Regions from separate parts of the Dyella koreensis genome, predicted to be linked through region 1. Evidence: riboswitches for the same ligand, from Rfam matches in the RefSeq annotation. Region 1 holds a riboswitch; the other holds the start of a gene.
What was found. A riboswitch is a leader RNA that binds a small molecule or an ion and turns the genes downstream of it on or off. The one in region 1 is predicted to bind S-adenosylhomocysteine.

Region 1 (8,461 bases):
GGCAGCACGGCGATGGCGAGTCCGGCTGCCGCGGCGGCGCCCACCATCGCTGCGCCTTTGCCGATAAAGACTTCCGTCCACGGAATGCCAGCCAGGTCGAGTGTGCGCACGGCCGCGTTGCGGATGCTGCAGGAGGCTCCCTGAGTGGATAGCGGCAAGGGCTGGCCGGTGCGCGGTTGCCAGTCGGCGGCGGCGATCCAGGCGAAGGTTTCGTCGTACAGCTTGTCGCCGTTGCGGCGCTTGTCGCCCGGTTGCAGCACGAGTGCGGCATCCAGCTTGCCTTCGTCATAGGCGTCGGCGATTTCGACGGAACCGGCGGCGCGCAGTTCGATCAGCAGGTTCGGGTCGTGGTCGCTCATGCGGCGCAGCATGCCGGGCAGTTCGGCGCTGACCAGTTGATGGCTGATACCGATCACCAGCCGGCGTTGCTCGACTTCGAACGAGGCGATGGCGCGCTCGTGGGCGCCGATCAGTTCGCGTGCGGCCTCCAGGAATGCGGCACCTTCGGCGGAGAGGCGCACTTGACGCGGCGTGCGTTCGAGCAGGCGCCGGCCGAGCTGCTGTTCCAGCCGGCGCAGTTTGAGGCTCACGGCGGACTGGGTGCTGTCGAGCGCCTGCGCCGCGCGCGTGAAGCTCTGCAGTTCCGCCGTCAGTACAAAGGCCTTGATGGCATCGAGATCGAGCGTCTTCATGGGGACGGGAGCCATATGGTTTTGTAATGACTGAAAGTCGCGCTGGCCGGTACAACCGCCGCATCATAGCGAACTACGCTGTTCGCACTTTGGCGGAGCGGGAACAGCTTATGCAGCGGTATCGAATGGCTTTGGCGTTGTTGGGTCTGGCGTGGGCGGCGGGTATGGCGCATGCCGCTTCGGAGATGCCTGTGCCCAGTGCGCTGGTCGGCGCCTGGACGCTGGAGCGGGTCGACAATGTCTATCCGGATGGCCGGCGGGTGGAGCTGTACGGGCCGCATCCGCAAGGCTTGTGGATCATCGATGCGCAAGGGCGTTACATGATGCAGATGGTGCGTGCCCAGCGTAGCGGCTTTGCCGCCGGTGACAAATCGAAGGGCACGCCGGAGGAATATCGCGCGGCGTCGCTGGACAGCAATGCGCACTTCGGCCGCATCAGTGCGGATGACCACACGATGCATACACACATCGAGCAGGCTTCGTTCCCGAACTGGAACGGCAAGGATGGCAACTCGGCGTACACGCTCAAAGGCGATGAACTCAGCTATGTCGTCGCCAAGCCTTCCAGCGGCGCTAGTGAAGGCGCGCATGGCGAGGTGGTGTGGCGGCGGTTGCCGTAGGCGGGCATCGCTGACTGGAAAGGCCAGCATCATGGGCGACCTGCCCGATGGTGCTGGCCTTCATGCCTATTCAAGCCGAGATCAGCCGCCTCGCAGCCTGAGTACGAGATGCAAGGTGGATTCCTTCTGGATGTTGTAGTCGATCAACGTTCTTCCGTCTTCCAGTTGCTTGCCGGCGAAGATCAGCCGCTGCTGGTCCGGCGGTATGCCTTCCTTGTCCTGGATCTTTGCTTTGACGTTCTCAATGGAGTCGGAGGGTTCGACTTCGAGCGTGATGGTCTTGCCGGTCAAGGTTTTGACGTACTCCTGCATTGCCGCTGCGGCAGGTGCGAACACGGCGCCGCCGACGATCACCAGGCTCAGCAGCCATGCGGACAGGCGTGTCCGGTGTTTGGATTCGGTTTTCATAGGGATTCCTTGCAGAGTGGAGGGCGTGGTCGCGCTACTGGATGACGGCCAGTCCGCTGGGTTCGGCGCCTGGCGCGCCTTGCGCGGTGTTGCCGAAGTCGCTCAGCGTGGTGCGCGCGCCTGTGGCGGGGTTGACCAGGAACACCGTGCCGTTGCCGCCAGTGCCCGCCAGGCTGTCGGATACGCCGAGGCCGCCGTAGTTGGCCAGCCAGGTCACACCGCTTGGGCTGGCGCCGATGGTGCCTTGAGTGGCGTTGCCGAAGTCGCTCACTAAAGTGCGATAGCCGGTTGTCGCGTTGACCTCTACCAGCGCGCCCGCGCCCCCCGTACCTGCTTCATCGACCAGTACGTAGACCTGATTCGATGGAGAAACCGCGATACCGACCGGCGTGCTCAATGGATTCGGATCGACCCACCCTTCACTGCTATCGCCGAAGTCGCTGATCACGGTGCGGGTCTTTCCCAGCGGGTCGACGCTGAAGAGTGCGCCATGTTGATTGGTGCCGGCGCTGCCGTCGGCCACCAGTACCGTGCGGCCGAGACCCAGCAGGCCGCCATACAGCGCCATGCTGTCGGGGTAGGTGCCCTGTGGGCCGTTGCCGTCGCCGAAATCGATGAGGACGGTGCGATGGCCGTTGGTGTCCACGGAGAACAGCGCGCCCTGTCCGTTGGTGCCGGCATAGGGGTCGCATACCAGCACGCCGCTCCAGCTCAGCAGGCCTGGTGGTACGGCCAGTACGCTCACTGGGTAGATACCGAGTGGACCTTGCAGGCCGTTGCCGAAATCGCTGAATAGCGTCCGCTGTCCGGTGGATGGATCGATGCGGTAGAGCGCGCCGCGCTCGTCGGTACCGCCGCTGCCGTCCGTCACCAGTACGCTGCCGGGAATCAGGCCCAGCAGCTGCCCGGGCAGCCAGGCGACGCCGTTGGGATCGACGCCGGTTACGCCTTGTGATGTGTTGCTGAAGTCGCTGAAGACGATGCGTTGGCCATTGCTCTGGTTGACTGTGAATAGCGAGCCCAGATGCTGGGTGCCGGCTGTCTGGTCTACCGCCAACAGCGTTCCCGGTGGTAGCGAACTCGCCAGCGCGCTACCTGCGAAAGTACCTGCGCAAAGCAGGCACGACAAAAGTCGACGTTTCATCGTTGTGTCCTGTGGCTGAGAGTGGAGTAGCGAAACTTCAAAAGCTCTCAAACTGACGCACGATCCGCGCCGGATTCGCACCACGTCTCTGGACACAGACGTACCGCACCGGGCCGCCGGGTGGCCTGATGGGGTGCCCGCATGAGCGAGTCAATGATTTCTTGTTCCGGCAACGGCGAGCCGGCCGCCTCCATGTCGGCGGCTCGCCATCGTCCTTCTACGCCCCCGATGGCGCCGCGGCGTCAACAGCCGATGAAAATGCGCGCCGGCTTCTTTGTTCTGGGATGTACGCGGAAAGAAATCGTGAGGCGCGCGGCGATGTCACGGGCTGGCAACAAAACGCTTGATCGTGTGCTGCGCGATCACGCTGTCAATCGCTGCTTCACGTGCGCGGCAAAACGCTCCGCCGCGTCCGGACGTACTTCGAGATGCAGGAAGGGTTCGATCATCTCCAGTTCCATCAGCAGAAACTTGCCGCCCACCACCACGCCATCCACGCGCGCGTAGGCGACCTTGGCGTGGCCGAGTGCGGCGGTGGCGGCGAGGGCGCGTTGTGCGCTGGCGATCAGTGCGGCATCGGGTTCGATCAGCTCGGCGGTGCCGCCGAAATCCGATTGCACGCGATAGTCGCCGGCCGCCGGCCGCTTGATCACGGCATGGCTGAATTCGCCGCCGAAGAACAGTAGCGACCATTCGCCGTCGTTGACGACTTCGTGCAGGAAGGGTTGCACCAGGTAGTCGAACGCCAGCGGGAGTTGCGCAATGGCTTGCTGGAAGCTTGCTTCGCCGACCGTGCCGCGCGCGGTGTGCCAGGCGGTGCCGCTCACCGTGGGTTTCACCACTACCTCTTCCCCGTGTCGCGCGGAGAGGGCTTGCGGCAGGTCTTTCGCGGGCACGATCTGGGTGGGAATGATGTCGATACCCTGCGCGGCCAGGTCGAGCAGGTAGCGCTTGTCGCTGTTCCAGCGCACCAGCGGCTTGTCGTTGATGGTGGGAATCGGCAGGCGGTCCAGCCAGCGGGTGAAGGCGGCGTAGTGCTTGAAGTAGTCCCAGGTCGAGCGCAGCAGTACGGCGTCGTAGGCGGCCCAGTCCACGGCGGGATCGTTCCACACGCAGGCGGTGGGTTCGATGTCGAGCTGGCGCAGGGTGGCGGCGAGATGGGCGTCGTCCGGATGGATGCCGGGAACCAGGTCGGACGTGGCGATCGCGAGGCGAAGGGGGATAGTTGCGGACATGCTGAAACCTCCAATGATGGAGGGCGCCCTTGTCTGGATGGATCCAGGCTGAGCGTGGCGGAACCAGTCCGTCGCAGCACCCCTCAGCCCGATAGATAACTAGTCTCCCCGAGCGGCACCCCGGCCGTCAACGCGGCGCATGCCGTTTGCCGGTATGCGGATCACGTCCTTGCTTTTGAACGGGCGATTTCCCAAGCTGTGCCACAGCGGGGAAGCCATGGAGGCTGGCCCGGTTATCGCGGATGTGAGCATGCCACTGCCGAAGATCGAGCTGGCTCTCGCTGGTGCGTTCCTGGCACTGCAGGTGCTGGTTGTAGCGCTGTTTCCGCAAAACGATATGACGCTGTCCTACCCCTTCATGATCGCCGCACCATTGCTGGCGACCCTGGTGATGCTGCGGCGCTGCCTGCTCGATGGGTTTGCGCTCTACAAGGGGTGGATCCTGGTGGCGGCGAGCATGCTGCTGTGGACGCTCGGCATGGCGATGAGTGCGGCGTCCGAGCTGGTGCTCGACCGGCATAACCTCACGCCGGGGGCGATCATGCTGGTCTATATCCAGTACGGCGTGCCGATTACCTATGCGGCTTCCGGCGCCAACGAAGAACGCCAGTCGAAAATCGTTCGCGCGGTCGATGCGGCGATGGCCGTTTCGCTTGGCTATCTGTTCTATGTGTATGTGTTCTCGCTGACCACCTTGCAGGGCGCGGCGGATGCCGACCATGCGCGGCAGGTAGTGTGGATGTTCGATCTCGAGAATCTGTTTCTCGCGTTCTGCTGCGTCCTGCGCTACCTGGCGGCGAAGGGGCATCGCGAGAGCCGGCTGTTCGGCCTGCTGGCGATCTATACCGTGGCCTATTTGTTTGCCGCGGTGTACTTCAATCATGTGCTGGCCCTGCAAGCGCCGCAGGTCGGTGGTTATCGCACGCTGTGGGTGATCGAGATGCCGTTTCTGTTGCTGGCGGCACTGGGATGGCGCTGCGTGATTCCGCCAGTGCTGCACAGTCCGCGTCTGGCGCGGATCGTTCATAGCGGCAGTCCGCTCATGCTGGCGCTGGCCGTGCTGCTGACTTCGCTGTTTCTGCTGCGCCAACATTTCTATCTCGGCGTGGCGGGTGTGGTGGTGGCCCTGGTGGGTTATGGCCTGCGCAGCACGCTGATGCAGGCCCGGCATATCGCATCGGAAGATGCCCTGCGCCATGACCGCGCCGCGCTGGAAAGCCTGGCCTGGGAAGACGCCCTGACCGGCACCCTGAATCGCCGGGGCTTCGATCATGCCTTGCAGCGAGAGTACGCTCGGGCGCAGCGCACTGGACAGCCGCTTGGTCTGTTGATGATCGACATCGACTACTTCAAGTTGGTCAATGATCGCTATGGCCATCTTGTCGGTGATCGTTGTCTGCGGGAGCTGGCCGGCGAGTTGCGCAAGCTGTGCCAGCGTTCGACCGATCTGTTGGCGCGCTATGGTGGCGAAGAGTTCGCATTGCTGTTGCCGGACACCGATCTGGCCGGCGCGACCGCTATGGCGGTCAAGGTTCGCGAGACCATCCGCGGCATGGCGATCGTCAATGCCGACAGTCCCTTCGGCATTGTCACGACCAGTGTCGGTCTGGCCGTCTATCCGATGAGCGGCGACCAGGTCGCGACCGATCTGGTGGCGCGTGCCGATGAGGCACTGTACGAGGCCAAGCGCAGCGGTCGCGATCGCATCGCCTATGCGCCGCCGCTTGAGCCGGCGCGGGATGCGCCGGCTTAGGGGCTGCTCTAAATCTCTGCGCCGGGAAGCGTTGAGGGCTGTTCTTTATGGTCGCGACAATCGTTGAGTTATCGCGACCTGGCCGCTTATGCAGCGGGCATGTCGGACGCCTGCCGGCGCCCGAGTTACTTTCTCTTTGCTGACCCAACCCCCCGAGGGGGCCTAGAGAGAAAGTAACCAAAGAGAAATGGTCTAGAAGAGCGCGGCGTACTTCGTAGCCGCACTCCTTCCAGTGTCAGACGTTGGGATGTTTTTGCCTTTGCTCGTGCCCCCTCCCCTGCTCGCAGGGGAGGGTTGGGGAGGGGTGAGTACTTGGGAAGGCGTATCGGGAGAGGTTGTCGCAAGGGCTTACCCCCTCCCGGCCTCCCCCTGCGAGCAGGGGGAGGAGAAAAGCATGTGCGGGTCTGACGACGCCAACCAGTTCCACAGCAGAGCGGAACAAGAAGCGAAGCTATCCCGATGTCTGGCACTGGACGATGCGCAGCTACAGAGCCCACCACCTGCTCTCAGGCCATTTCTCTTTGGTTACTTTCTCTCTAGGCCCCCTCGGGGGTTGGGCCAACAAAGAGAAAGTGACCCGGCTCGCGGTAGCGAGGCGGAACGCCCGCTGCGTAAGCGGCCAGGTCGCGATAGCCCAACATCAAAGTAGGAAGCCGCGAACCAAAGACTTACACCCGAGCAGCGCACCCTGTTCCATACAGAATCAAAGATAGTGAGCAGACTTCCAGCGTGGCACCCCACTACTCAAGTTCATCCGGCGCCTGCACGGTATATCCCTGTGCCTTGAGCTTGCCGACGAGGCCGTCCGGCGACAGCACCTGTTCCATCGGCAGCAGCGCGAACGTCTGCGCGTTGCGTGAGAGTGCGAACTGCGCGGTTGTGAGCCAGGCGCCTTCCATGCGCTCAGGCAGATCGTGCAGGCCGAGTTGCTGGGCGAAATCGGCGTTGGCGACGGGCACGATGCAGGAGTCGTAGCGGCTGCCCGGCGCCAGTTTGCGCAGGGTCGCCATGTCGCCGGTGGCCCAGGCGTTGGCGCGAACCGTCAGCGTGTCGAGATCGCGCTCGATGCTTTGCATGGTCTGGTCGAGGCAGGCGATATCGCGCTGGGTGATCTGGCGCTGCGTTTCCGCCGCATCGACGGCGGAGCCCACCATCATTTCGTACTTCACCGGCGTCAGGCGGACGTTGTGTTTGCGCGCGAGCCGGGTCACGGTATCCACCACGTCGCTGGTGTCGGTGAGTTTGGCGGTGTCCAGCGCTTTTTCGCGCAGCTTCTCCGTGACCGGCATGGGCTGCCAGTACTCGATGCCGCTGTTGTTGCCGATGTACTGCTGCTTCAGGGTTTGCCAGCGCGCGAATACGTCTGGCGGCAGCAGTTGCTGCAGGTTGGCGCCATCCGGATTCTTGTGTGAATTGAACGAGGGCTGCAGGTTCAGGCGGCTGAGCAGGCCCTCATGCATTCTCAGTTCGGCCGTGGGCGGCTCGAGCAGCTCCTGCGATTGCGCGATGACCTGCTCCACCTGAGTCGAGCGCCACTTCATATGCTTGGGCAGCGGCGTCAGCGTGCCGAGTACCCACAGCACATGGTCACCCTGGCTGACCTTCCACAGACCGGGACCGGGCTGGATGCCGGTGACGGTCACCGTCTGCAGGCGTACCGCGTCCACGGGGGAGGGAGGTTTTTGCGCATCGCTGGCGGATTGCGCCCATGCGCTCATGCTGATCAGCAAGGCACCGACGTAGAGGATGGTCTTCCCGCGCATCCGGAACTCCATGCAAGCAAGTACACGATTGCCGCGCTACGGCCTGCGCAGGATACTCGGGTGCGCCGTGTTGTGGCGGGTCCCTAGAGAGAAGCCGATGAGCAAGCCACGCGAGCTATTGAAGGCCGCCGATATCGACGCCATGCCGGCGCAGCGTGCAGTCCACACCCTCAACCCGAACGCCGTGCGCCTAAAGAAAAGCCTGAGCGACGCCACCGGCCTGACCCAGTTCGGCTTTCTGATGGTGACGCTGATGCCGGGCCACGACGCGGCCGAGTATCACCGGCACCTTTACGAGGAAGAATGCGTCTACGTCCTGTCGGGTCGCGGCGAGGCAGTGATCGACGAGCAACACTACGATCTCGGCACCGGTGATTTTCTGGGCTTTGCCCGCGGGGGCCCCGCCCATACCGTGACCAACACCGGCACCGAGCCACTGGTGCTGCTGGTGGCAGGACAGCGCCTGGCACAGGACGTCTGCGACTACCCGCGCCAGAACAAGCGGCTTTATATCAATGGCGAGGTGGAAGAGTTAGTGGATATGGACCACATCCAGCAAGGACCGATCTGATTGCTTTGGTGGGCCGACTGGAGAAACCTACACCGACGTCTGGCACTGGAAGATGCGCAGCTACAAAGCACACCGCCCGCTCTGAGGCCATTTCTCTTTGGTTACTTTCTCTTTGGGCCAGCAAAGAGAAAGTAACTCGGGCGCCGGCAGGCGTCCGAAATGCCCGCTGCATAAGCGGCCAGAGCACGCAGTCGCAACAACCGAAGCGCGCCACTACTGGATTCCGGCCTGCGCCGGAATGACGAGTAGGAGGAATTGGCTCAAGGGCCGAATCC
Region 2 (8,461 bases), on a different contig from region 1:
GGTGGGCTCCTACAAATGAGAACGGGGCGCCTGGCGCCCCGTTCTTGAACTGGCCGACCGATCGACTCAGCGCACGGTCTTACCAGCATCACCCGCCGGCTTCGCCTGCTTCACGTAACGCTCCAGCCACTCATTCGACTCGGCCAGCATTTCCATGATCGATTCGCGCGCGCGGTAGGCGTGCGCCTCGTTCGGCAGCATCACCAGCCGGGCGGTGCCGCCCAGCCCCTTGATCGCCGCATACAGGCGCTCGCTCTGGATCGGGAAGGTGCCGGAGTTGTTGTCCTGCTCGCCGTGGATCATCAACAGCGCGTCCTTGATGTGGTCGGCGTAGTTGAACGGCGACATGGTGTTGTACACCTCCTCCGCCTGCCAGTAGTTGCGCTCTTCGGACTGGAAGCCGAACGGTGTGAGTGTGCGGTTGTAGGCGCCGCTGCGCGCGATGCCGGCCTTGAACAGCCGTGTATGCGCGAGCAGGTTGGCGGTCATGAAGGCGCCGTAGGAATGGCCGCCCACGGCGATGCGGTTACGGTCGGCCACGCCGCGACGCACGACCTCGTCCACCGCCGCTTCGGCACTCGCCACCAGCTGCGGGATGTAGGTGTCGTTCGGCTCCTTGCTGCCCTCGCCCACAATCGGCACCGCGAAGTTGTCCAGCACGGTGTAGCCCATCGCCAGGAACACCTGCGGCCCCCAGAAGCCGATGCGGTTGAAGCGGTATGGCGAATCGGTGACCTGGCTGGCCGCCTCGGCCGATTTGAACTCGGTGGGGTAGGCCCACATCAGCATCGGGCGCGGGCCATCTTTTTTCGGGTCGTACTTGGGCGGCAGGTAGAGCGTGGCGGTGAGTTCCACGCCGTCCTTGCGCTTGTAGCGGATCTGTTCCTTCTTCACACCTTTGAGCTGCGGCGTGGGGTGCGGGAAGTGCGTAAGCGCGCGCAGCGGCGAACCCTTGGCACTGCCATCGCGAACGAAGAAGTTGGTCGGCTCATCGGGCGACTCGCGTGAGGTCAGCAGGCCCTGTCCTTCCGAATCCAGCACGGCCTGCGGCGCTTCGTAATACGGCGCCTGCGAATGGAACAGACGCGCGGCCTGCCCATCGCGCAGGTCAACCTTGTCCACAAAGGGACGATTGCCCTCCGGCGATGCGCCTTCGCCAAGCCGGAAGATGCTTTCGCCATCGGCCGCGATCAGCAGGCGCGATTCACCATGCTCATCCCTGACGGTGATCGGCTTGCCGGGATTCTTGTAGCGGTCCTCCGAAGAACCTTCGCGAACCAGCTTGGGAGCCTGTTCCGGGTGATCCGGTGCCACGCGCCACTCTTTCACCTGGCGCGTCTTCCACCAGAACTCGCTGATCAGGGCCAGATTGCCGTTGCCCCAATACGTGCCCTGGTAGCGGGTGGCCAGCTTCGCCAGGGTGACGGGCGCATGGTCGAACGGCGCCGTCTGCATCAGCACGGCGTCGCGGATATCGGCTTTGCGTGCAGGGTCGCCGCCGTCCTGGGCCTCGGCCCATACCAGGGTGGCGGGCGCATCGCTGCGCCATTCGATATCGCGCACGCCGGTACGCACGGCATCGTTGCCGGTGGGCAGGCCTTCGATCAGCGGCTGGCTGGCGATCTCTTTGACCAGCTTGCCGTTGAGATCGAGCACTTCGATGTGGCGGGGAAATTCGGTGACCGGCACCAGATAGGAGAACGGACGCTCCACACGCTGACGCAGCAGATAACGGCCATCCGGCGACGCGTCGACGGACAGCGTCAGTGCCGACTCACCCACGCGGGTTACCTTGCCTTGCAGGTCGACGAGAGCCGATTGCGAACGCAGGTAATGTTCGAACACGCGTGCGTCGTCTTCGTTGCGCAGCATGTCCTGATACGTGCGGATGGCCTTCACGCCCTGCCCGGCCTGTGTTTCCTGCACGTTCGGCCCGGAGGGAATGGCATTGGATACCGGCGCTGCGCCCTGCCCCTCTGCACGCAGCTGCACCAGCAGCTGCTGGCTGTCGGGCATCCAGGCATAACCGCGGCTGGCCACCGTGTTCAATGGGAGGTCAGTGAGCCGGCGCGCGCTGCGCGCCGCCACGTCCACCAGCCACAGTTCATTGCTGCCCGACTTGGCATCGACTTGATTGAAAGCGAGGTAGCGCTGATCCGGCGACCAGCTGGAGCTGGCGATGGACAGCGGCTGCGGCAGGCCCTGCAGGTGGATCTCCTTGCCGCTGGCGATCTCCATCAGCCACAGGTCGCTGCCGAACAGGAAGCGGCTTTCCGCATAGGTGCGCGGATTAATGCGCAAGCCGGCCAGCTTCAATTCTGGCTGGGCCACCACATCGATGCCGGGCAGCGCTGGCGCTTGCGTCAGCGCGAGCAGATCGCGATGCGGGCTGATCGACAGCTGCGGCGGGCGGGGTGCGTCCACCAGCGCTTGCAGCGGCTTGGGCGGCAATTGATAGCCGCCGGCTGGCGCAGCCGCGACAGCCACCGGTGCTGCCTGCGAATACACCGCCGTCGAGTGCATCGCCAGCGGCAGCGCCGCGAGCAGGAGACCGGCAAGAGCGAGGCGTGAAAGGGATCTATCCATGTCGAGTCAGCACCGTAGCCGAAGGAATTTGCGACCATAACGGCGCCGCGGGCGCCAGACCCTAGGCCATCAGTCATGTGCCTCGGTGCCGGCCGTCAAACGCCGACCCGGAGAACCCGGAGGGGACTGACGCTATAATCTGCGGCTCTCGCCGAGGGGCGCTGCGACCGTGGATGGTTTAGCCACGGCCAGGCTCGGCGGATAGCCTTTGTAACGGCGCCCGGTCAACGATGCGACATACCTCGTCGCGATCACCGGAGATACGCCATGAACGCAGTCACCAAAGATTCCGCCACGCAGGACTTCAAGGTCCGCGACATCTCCCTCGCCGAGCTCGGCCGCCGCCGTATCCGCATGGCGGAAGAGGAAATGCCGGGCCTGATGCAGATCCGCGCCCGCTACGCCAAGGAGCAGCCGCTGAAGGGCGTGCGCCTGTCCGGCTCGCTGCACGTCACCAAGGAAACCGCTGTGCTGGCCGAGACGCTGCGCGCGCTGGGCGCCTCGGTGCGCTGGGCCTCGTGCAACATCTTCTCCACCCAGGACGACGTGGCCGCCGCGCTGGCCGCCGGCGACCTGCCGGTGTTCGCCTGGAAGGGCGAGTCGCTGGAGGAGTACTGGGACTGCACGCTCGACATGCTGACCCACCCGGGTGAGCTCGGTCCGCAGCTGATCGTGGACGACGGTGGCGACGCCACCCTGCTGATCCACAAGGGCCTGGAACTCGAGAACGGCGATAACTGGGTCAACACCCCCAGCGGCAACCACGAAGAGCAGGTGATCAAGGATCTGCTCAAGCGCGTGCTGAAGGAGCGCCCGGGCTTCTGGAAGAAGGTTGCGGCCGAGTGGAAGGGCGTCTCCGAAGAGACCACCACCGGCGTGCACCGCCTCTATCAGCTGGCCGAGGCCGGCAAGCTGCTGGTGCCGGCGATCAACGTCAATGACTCGGTCACCAAGAGCAAGTTCGACAACTTGTACGGCTGCCGCGAGTCGCTGGCCGACGGCATCAAGCGCGCCACCGACCTGATGGTGGCCGGCAAGGTCGCCGTGGTCTGCGGCTATGGCGATGTGGGCAAGGGTTGCGCGCACTCGCTGAAGGGCTTCGGCGCGCGCGTGATCGTGACCGAGATCGACCCGATCAACGCCCTGCAGGCGGCGATGGAAGGCTTCCAGGTCACCACCATCGAAGACACCCTCGGCATCGGCGACATCTACGTCACCACTACCGGCAACAAGGACATCATCACGCTGGAGCACATGGCGGCGATGAAGAACAACGCGCTGGTGTGCAACATCGGCCACTTCGACAACGAGATCCAGATCGACCGCCTCAACGGCGCCAAGGACGTCACCCGCGAGAACATCAAGCCGCAGGTGGATCGCTACACCTTCGCCAAGACTGGCCACAGTATCTACATGCTGGCCGAGGGTCGCCTGGTGAACCTGGGTTGCGCGCACGGTCACCCGAGCTTCGTCATGTCCAACAGCTTCTCCAACCAGACGCTGGCCCAGCTCGACCTGTGGGCGAACAAGGACAAGTACGAGAAGACCGTGTATCGCCTGCCGAAGAAGCTGGACGAGGAAGTCGCCCGCCTGCATCTTGAGCAGATCGGCGTGAAGCTGACCAAGCTGACGCCGGAACAGGCTGCGTATATCGGTGTGCCGGTGGAAGGTCCGTACAAGCCGGATCATTACCGCTACTGATCGGCTGCTGTCAGGGCATGCAGCAAAATGAAGCGCGCGGCGTCAGCCGCGCGCTTTTTTGTGGCGCGAGAACATCGCCAGACAATCCTCAACTTAGCCATGACGCGCCATGCCGCGTGTTCTTGCGCCGTGAACTTGCCTGATCCGCACACCGAAACGCAGTGCTAGCATCGCCGCACAAACGATGACGCCCTGACGTTTCGTTGGATAACCGGATGGTGCCTATGGGGGAGCTCCGTCAATATCGAATGCCGGCGATCGTGCTTGGCCGTGGCGCCACAGCGCTGGGCATTCTGCGCAGCCTGCATATCGCAGGCATTCCCGCTTATGTCGCCTGCCCCGCCGATGATCTGACCACCCATTCGCGCTGGTTCCATCCCACGCCAGGGTCGCCGCCCTGGGATGGCTCGCTAGGGTCGCGGGGTTACGAAGCTCTGCGCGACATCCCACTCGAACACGCGGTGTTGATTCCGGGCGCCGACGACGCCGCGCTATGGCTGACTGGCCTGCCGCAAAGCGATCTCGGCGCGCGCTTTTCACTGAGCACCAGCTCGCGCGAAACCCAGGAAATCCTGCAGGACAAGGCGCGCTTCTCCGCCCATCTCGACACGCTGGGTATTCCCAAGCCGCGCACGTATCGCATCGACACGATCGCCGATATCGAGGCGATTCCGCTCGAATCGCTGGATCGCGTCTTCATCAAGCCGGTGAACTCGCAGCAGTTCAGCGAAGTCACCGGCGTCAAGGGTGTCTGGGTCAAGCGCCGTGAAGATCTTCGCGAGAACTGGCAGCGCTTGCACGCACAGGGCTTCACGCTGATGGCGCAGGAGTATGTGCCAGGCACACCCGCCGATCATTTTTTTGTCGATGGTTTCCGCGATCGCGACGGCGTGCTGACAGGTTTGTTCGCACGGCAGCGCATCCGCATCTCGCCACCGGACTTCGGCAACAGCTCCTACTGCCGCAGTATTCCGCTGGCGCAGGTGCAGGCGCCCATCGAATACATGACGGCGTTGCTGGCCAGCTTGCAGTACCGCGGCATCTTCAGCGCCGAGTTCAAGCGCGACGCGCGCGACGGGGTGTTTCGCATCCTCGAGGTGAATACGCGCGCATGGACGTATGTGGAGTTCGCCGCGCGCTGCGGGGTGAATGTTTGCGAGATGGCCTACCAGGATGCGCTGGGCCTGCCGGTAACGCGGTCTCCGACCAGCTACCCAATCGGCGCGGGCTGCGTGGATCTCTATCGCGATCTCAGCACGGTGCGCGCACAGTCGTCCGCGGCGCGCGGGCCGATGCTCACGATCCTGGGCCAATGGGCGAGCGCCCATTTCCACTCGTTCCGGCTTGACGACCCGCGGCCGGGGCTGCGTTTCGCAGGGCAAGTGATTTCGCAGCAACTGAAGCGGCGCCTGTAGGAGCGCACCCTGTGCGCGAAAGCCCTGCGCAGCAGGGCTGTCTTTGCCACATGCGGAGAAAAGAGCGGCCCTGCTGCGCAGGGCTTTCGCGCACAGGGTGCGCTCCTACCATGGCCACATCGGGGCATATATCGCTTTATCGCGAGGGAGAGATATATACTCCGTGCACTGCCCGCCGGACCCGAGCAATGTCATCGATCAGCTTCGAATTCTTCCCGCCCAAGACCGAAGAGCAGCGCGACCAGCTGGACCGTGCCGCCAGGTCGCTGAAGTCGCGTAAGCCCGATTACGTATCTGTCACCTTCGGCGCGGGTGGGTCCACCCTCAGCTACACCGGCGAAACCGTGGCCCGCCTGCATCGCGACCACGGCCTCGACGTGGCCCCACACCTGTCCTGCATGGGCGGTACGCGCGCCGAGATCGCCGATCTGCTGGATAGCTACCGCGCGGCCGGCTATCGCCGCCTTGTCGCACTGCGCGGCGACCTGCCTTCGGGCATGGCTTCGCCGGGCGATTTCCACTACGCCTCGGAACTGGTCAGCTTTATCCGCAAGCACAGCGGCGATCACTTCCATATCGAAGTGGCGGCGTATCCGGAAACCCACCCGCAGGCCGACGACGCGCTGATCGACCTTCAGCACTTCAAGACCAAGGTGGATGCCGGCGCCAACGGCGCGATCACTCAGTACTTCTTCAACGCCGATGCGTACTTCCGTTTCGTGGAGGACGTGCGGCGACTGGGCGTGCAGGTGCCGATCGTGCCGGGCATCATGCCGATCTCCAATTTCAGCCAGCTCAAGCGCTTCTCCGACGCCTGCGGCGCTGAGATTCCGCGCTGGATCGCCAAGCGCATGCAGGCGCACGGGGACGATGTCGAATCGATCCGCGAGCTCGCCGCCGACGTCGTTGCCCAGCTGTGTCGCCGCCTGCTAGAAGGCGGTGCGCCCGGGCTGCACTTCTACACACTCAACCGCGCCAAGGCGACGCTGGCGATTCTGGACCGGCTGCACGGTTGACGCTGTGCAGCCAGCGTATGCTGGGGGGATGCGCCTTTCCTTCTTCGTCTTCTTGCTGTTGCTGTGCGTGTCACTGCATCCCGCCACCAGCTTTGCCCAGGCCGGCATCCATCGATGCATCAGCGCCGATGGTCATCCGCTTTTCACTGATCAACAGTGTGCTGCGCTGAACGCAACGCCGGTGCAGCCAGCGCCCCAGCCCGCTAGCACACCCAGTGTTACAACCATGCCGGCCAGCGTGCCGCCGCCGATTCTGTGTGCGTCCAATATCGCCGAGCTGCGCCAGAGCGTCACCGACGCCTTTGCCACTCGCGACCCCAATCGCCTGGCCGGACTGATGCTGTGGGGCGGCTATGGCCGCAACGCCGCGGTGGCGGATATCCGCGCCCTGACCACCCTGATGCAGCAGCCCTTGCTGGACTTCGGCGAGGACCGTGCAGAGCAACAGCCGGCCGCGCCGCCGGCCAACGATCTATACAACCTCGATACAACGCCGATGGCGGGCAGCAGCAGTAGCGCCCCGCCCCCGCCACCCACGCCCGCGTCCACCGAACGCCAGCTGGTATTGCGCACCGCCGCCACCGACGGCAGCGGCGTACCGCACGAGACCCGTTTCGCCATCGTGCGCCGCTCCGGCTGCCTGTGGTTGCGCAACGCCGAGTAAATACCTCGGAAGCCTGCTGAAAGGCCCGCTGTAGCGGCAGCAGGTATCATGTCGCTCATTTTTCCGGAGAACCGACATGGCGCAGCAGTATCCCGAATGGATCTGGCAGAACGGCCAGATCAAGCCCTGGCACGAAGCCACCACGCATGTGATGTCGCATGCGCTGCATTACGGCTCGTCGGTGTTCGAAGGCATCCGCAGCTATGCCACGCCGGACGGCGCCGCGATCTTCCGTCTCACGGATCACCTGAAGCGCCTGTATCAGTCGGCCAAGATCTACGACATGGTGTTGCCGCATACGCAGGATGAGATCGCCACTGCCTGTCGCGACGTGATCAAGAAGAACGGCCTCGGCGCCGCTTATCTGCGCCCGGTGGCTTACCGCGGCCTGGGCGGTTTCGGCCTGTCGGCCGAAACGCCGATCGACGTCGCCGTGGCGGCCTGGCCGATGGGCCCCTATCTCGGGCCGGAGGCGCTGGAAAGCGGCATCGACGCCTGCGTATCGAGCTGGCAGCGCTTTGCGCCCAACACCATTCCGGCTGGCGCCAAAGCCGGCGGCAACTATCTCTCCGGCCAGCTGATCGCGCGTGAAGCGCGCCGTCTCGGCTTCGGCGAGGGCATTGCGCTGGCGTCCACCGGCCTGCTCAGTGAAGGTGCGGGCGAGAACCTGTTCCTGGTATTCGACGGCGTGCTGCACACCACGCCGGCCAGCGCCTCGATCCTCACCGGCATCACCCGCCACACGCTGATTACGCTGGCGCGCGAAGACGGCATTGAAGTGATCGAGCGCGATATCCCGCGCGAATTCCTCTATCTCGCCGACGAACTGCTGATGTGCGGCACCGCCGCTGAAATCACCCCGATCCGCTCGGTGGATGGCAAGCAGGTCGGCGCCGGCAAGGCTGGACGTGTCACGCGTCGTATGCAGGAGCTGTTCTTCGGCCTGTTCAACGGCAAGACCAACGATCAGTGGGGCTGGCTGGAGCCGGTGTAAGCAGCCCCATCACGTCGTCCGTGATTTCCCTGCCCTGCGTACAAGATAGGGCCGGGTGAGAAGTGGAGGCTGGCCGCAGCGTTCC

Region 2: linked by a shared signal. The riboswitch ahead of ahcY (adenosylhomocysteinase) and the one ahead of ISS97_RS15090 (ATP-grasp domain-containing protein) in region 1 are both predicted to bind S-adenosylhomocysteine.

The regions. Positions count from the first base shown of each region.
Region 1 is NZ_JADIKD010000011.1:681,641-690,101, reverse strand. It holds gene ISS97_RS15110 (LysR family transcriptional regulator) at 1-692, opposite strand, end outside; gene ISS97_RS15105 (lipocalin-like domain-containing protein) at 803-1,312, shown strand; gene ISS97_RS15100 (ubiquitin family protein) at 1,394-1,720, opposite strand; gene ISS97_RS15095 (NHL repeat-containing protein) at 1,755-2,864, opposite strand; gene ISS97_RS15090 (ATP-grasp domain-containing protein) at 3,227-4,099, opposite strand; S-adenosyl-L-homocysteine riboswitch at 4,114-4,190, opposite strand; gene ISS97_RS15085 (GGDEF domain-containing protein) at 4,350-5,852, shown strand; gene ISS97_RS15080 (TraB/GumN family protein) at 6,593-7,615, opposite strand; gene ISS97_RS15075 (cupin domain-containing protein) at 7,713-8,186, shown strand.
Region 2 is NZ_JADIKD010000008.1:127,578-136,038, reverse strand. It holds gene ISS97_RS06340 (S9 family peptidase) at 67-2,586, opposite strand; S-adenosyl-L-homocysteine riboswitch at 2,734-2,815, shown strand; gene ahcY (adenosylhomocysteinase) at 2,854-4,287, shown strand; gene ISS97_RS06330 (carboxylate--amine ligase) at 4,512-5,702, shown strand; gene metF (methylenetetrahydrofolate reductase [NAD(P)H]) at 5,891-6,718, shown strand; gene ISS97_RS06320 (DUF4124 domain-containing protein) at 6,747-7,382, shown strand; gene ISS97_RS06315 (branched-chain amino acid transaminase) at 7,459-8,376, shown strand.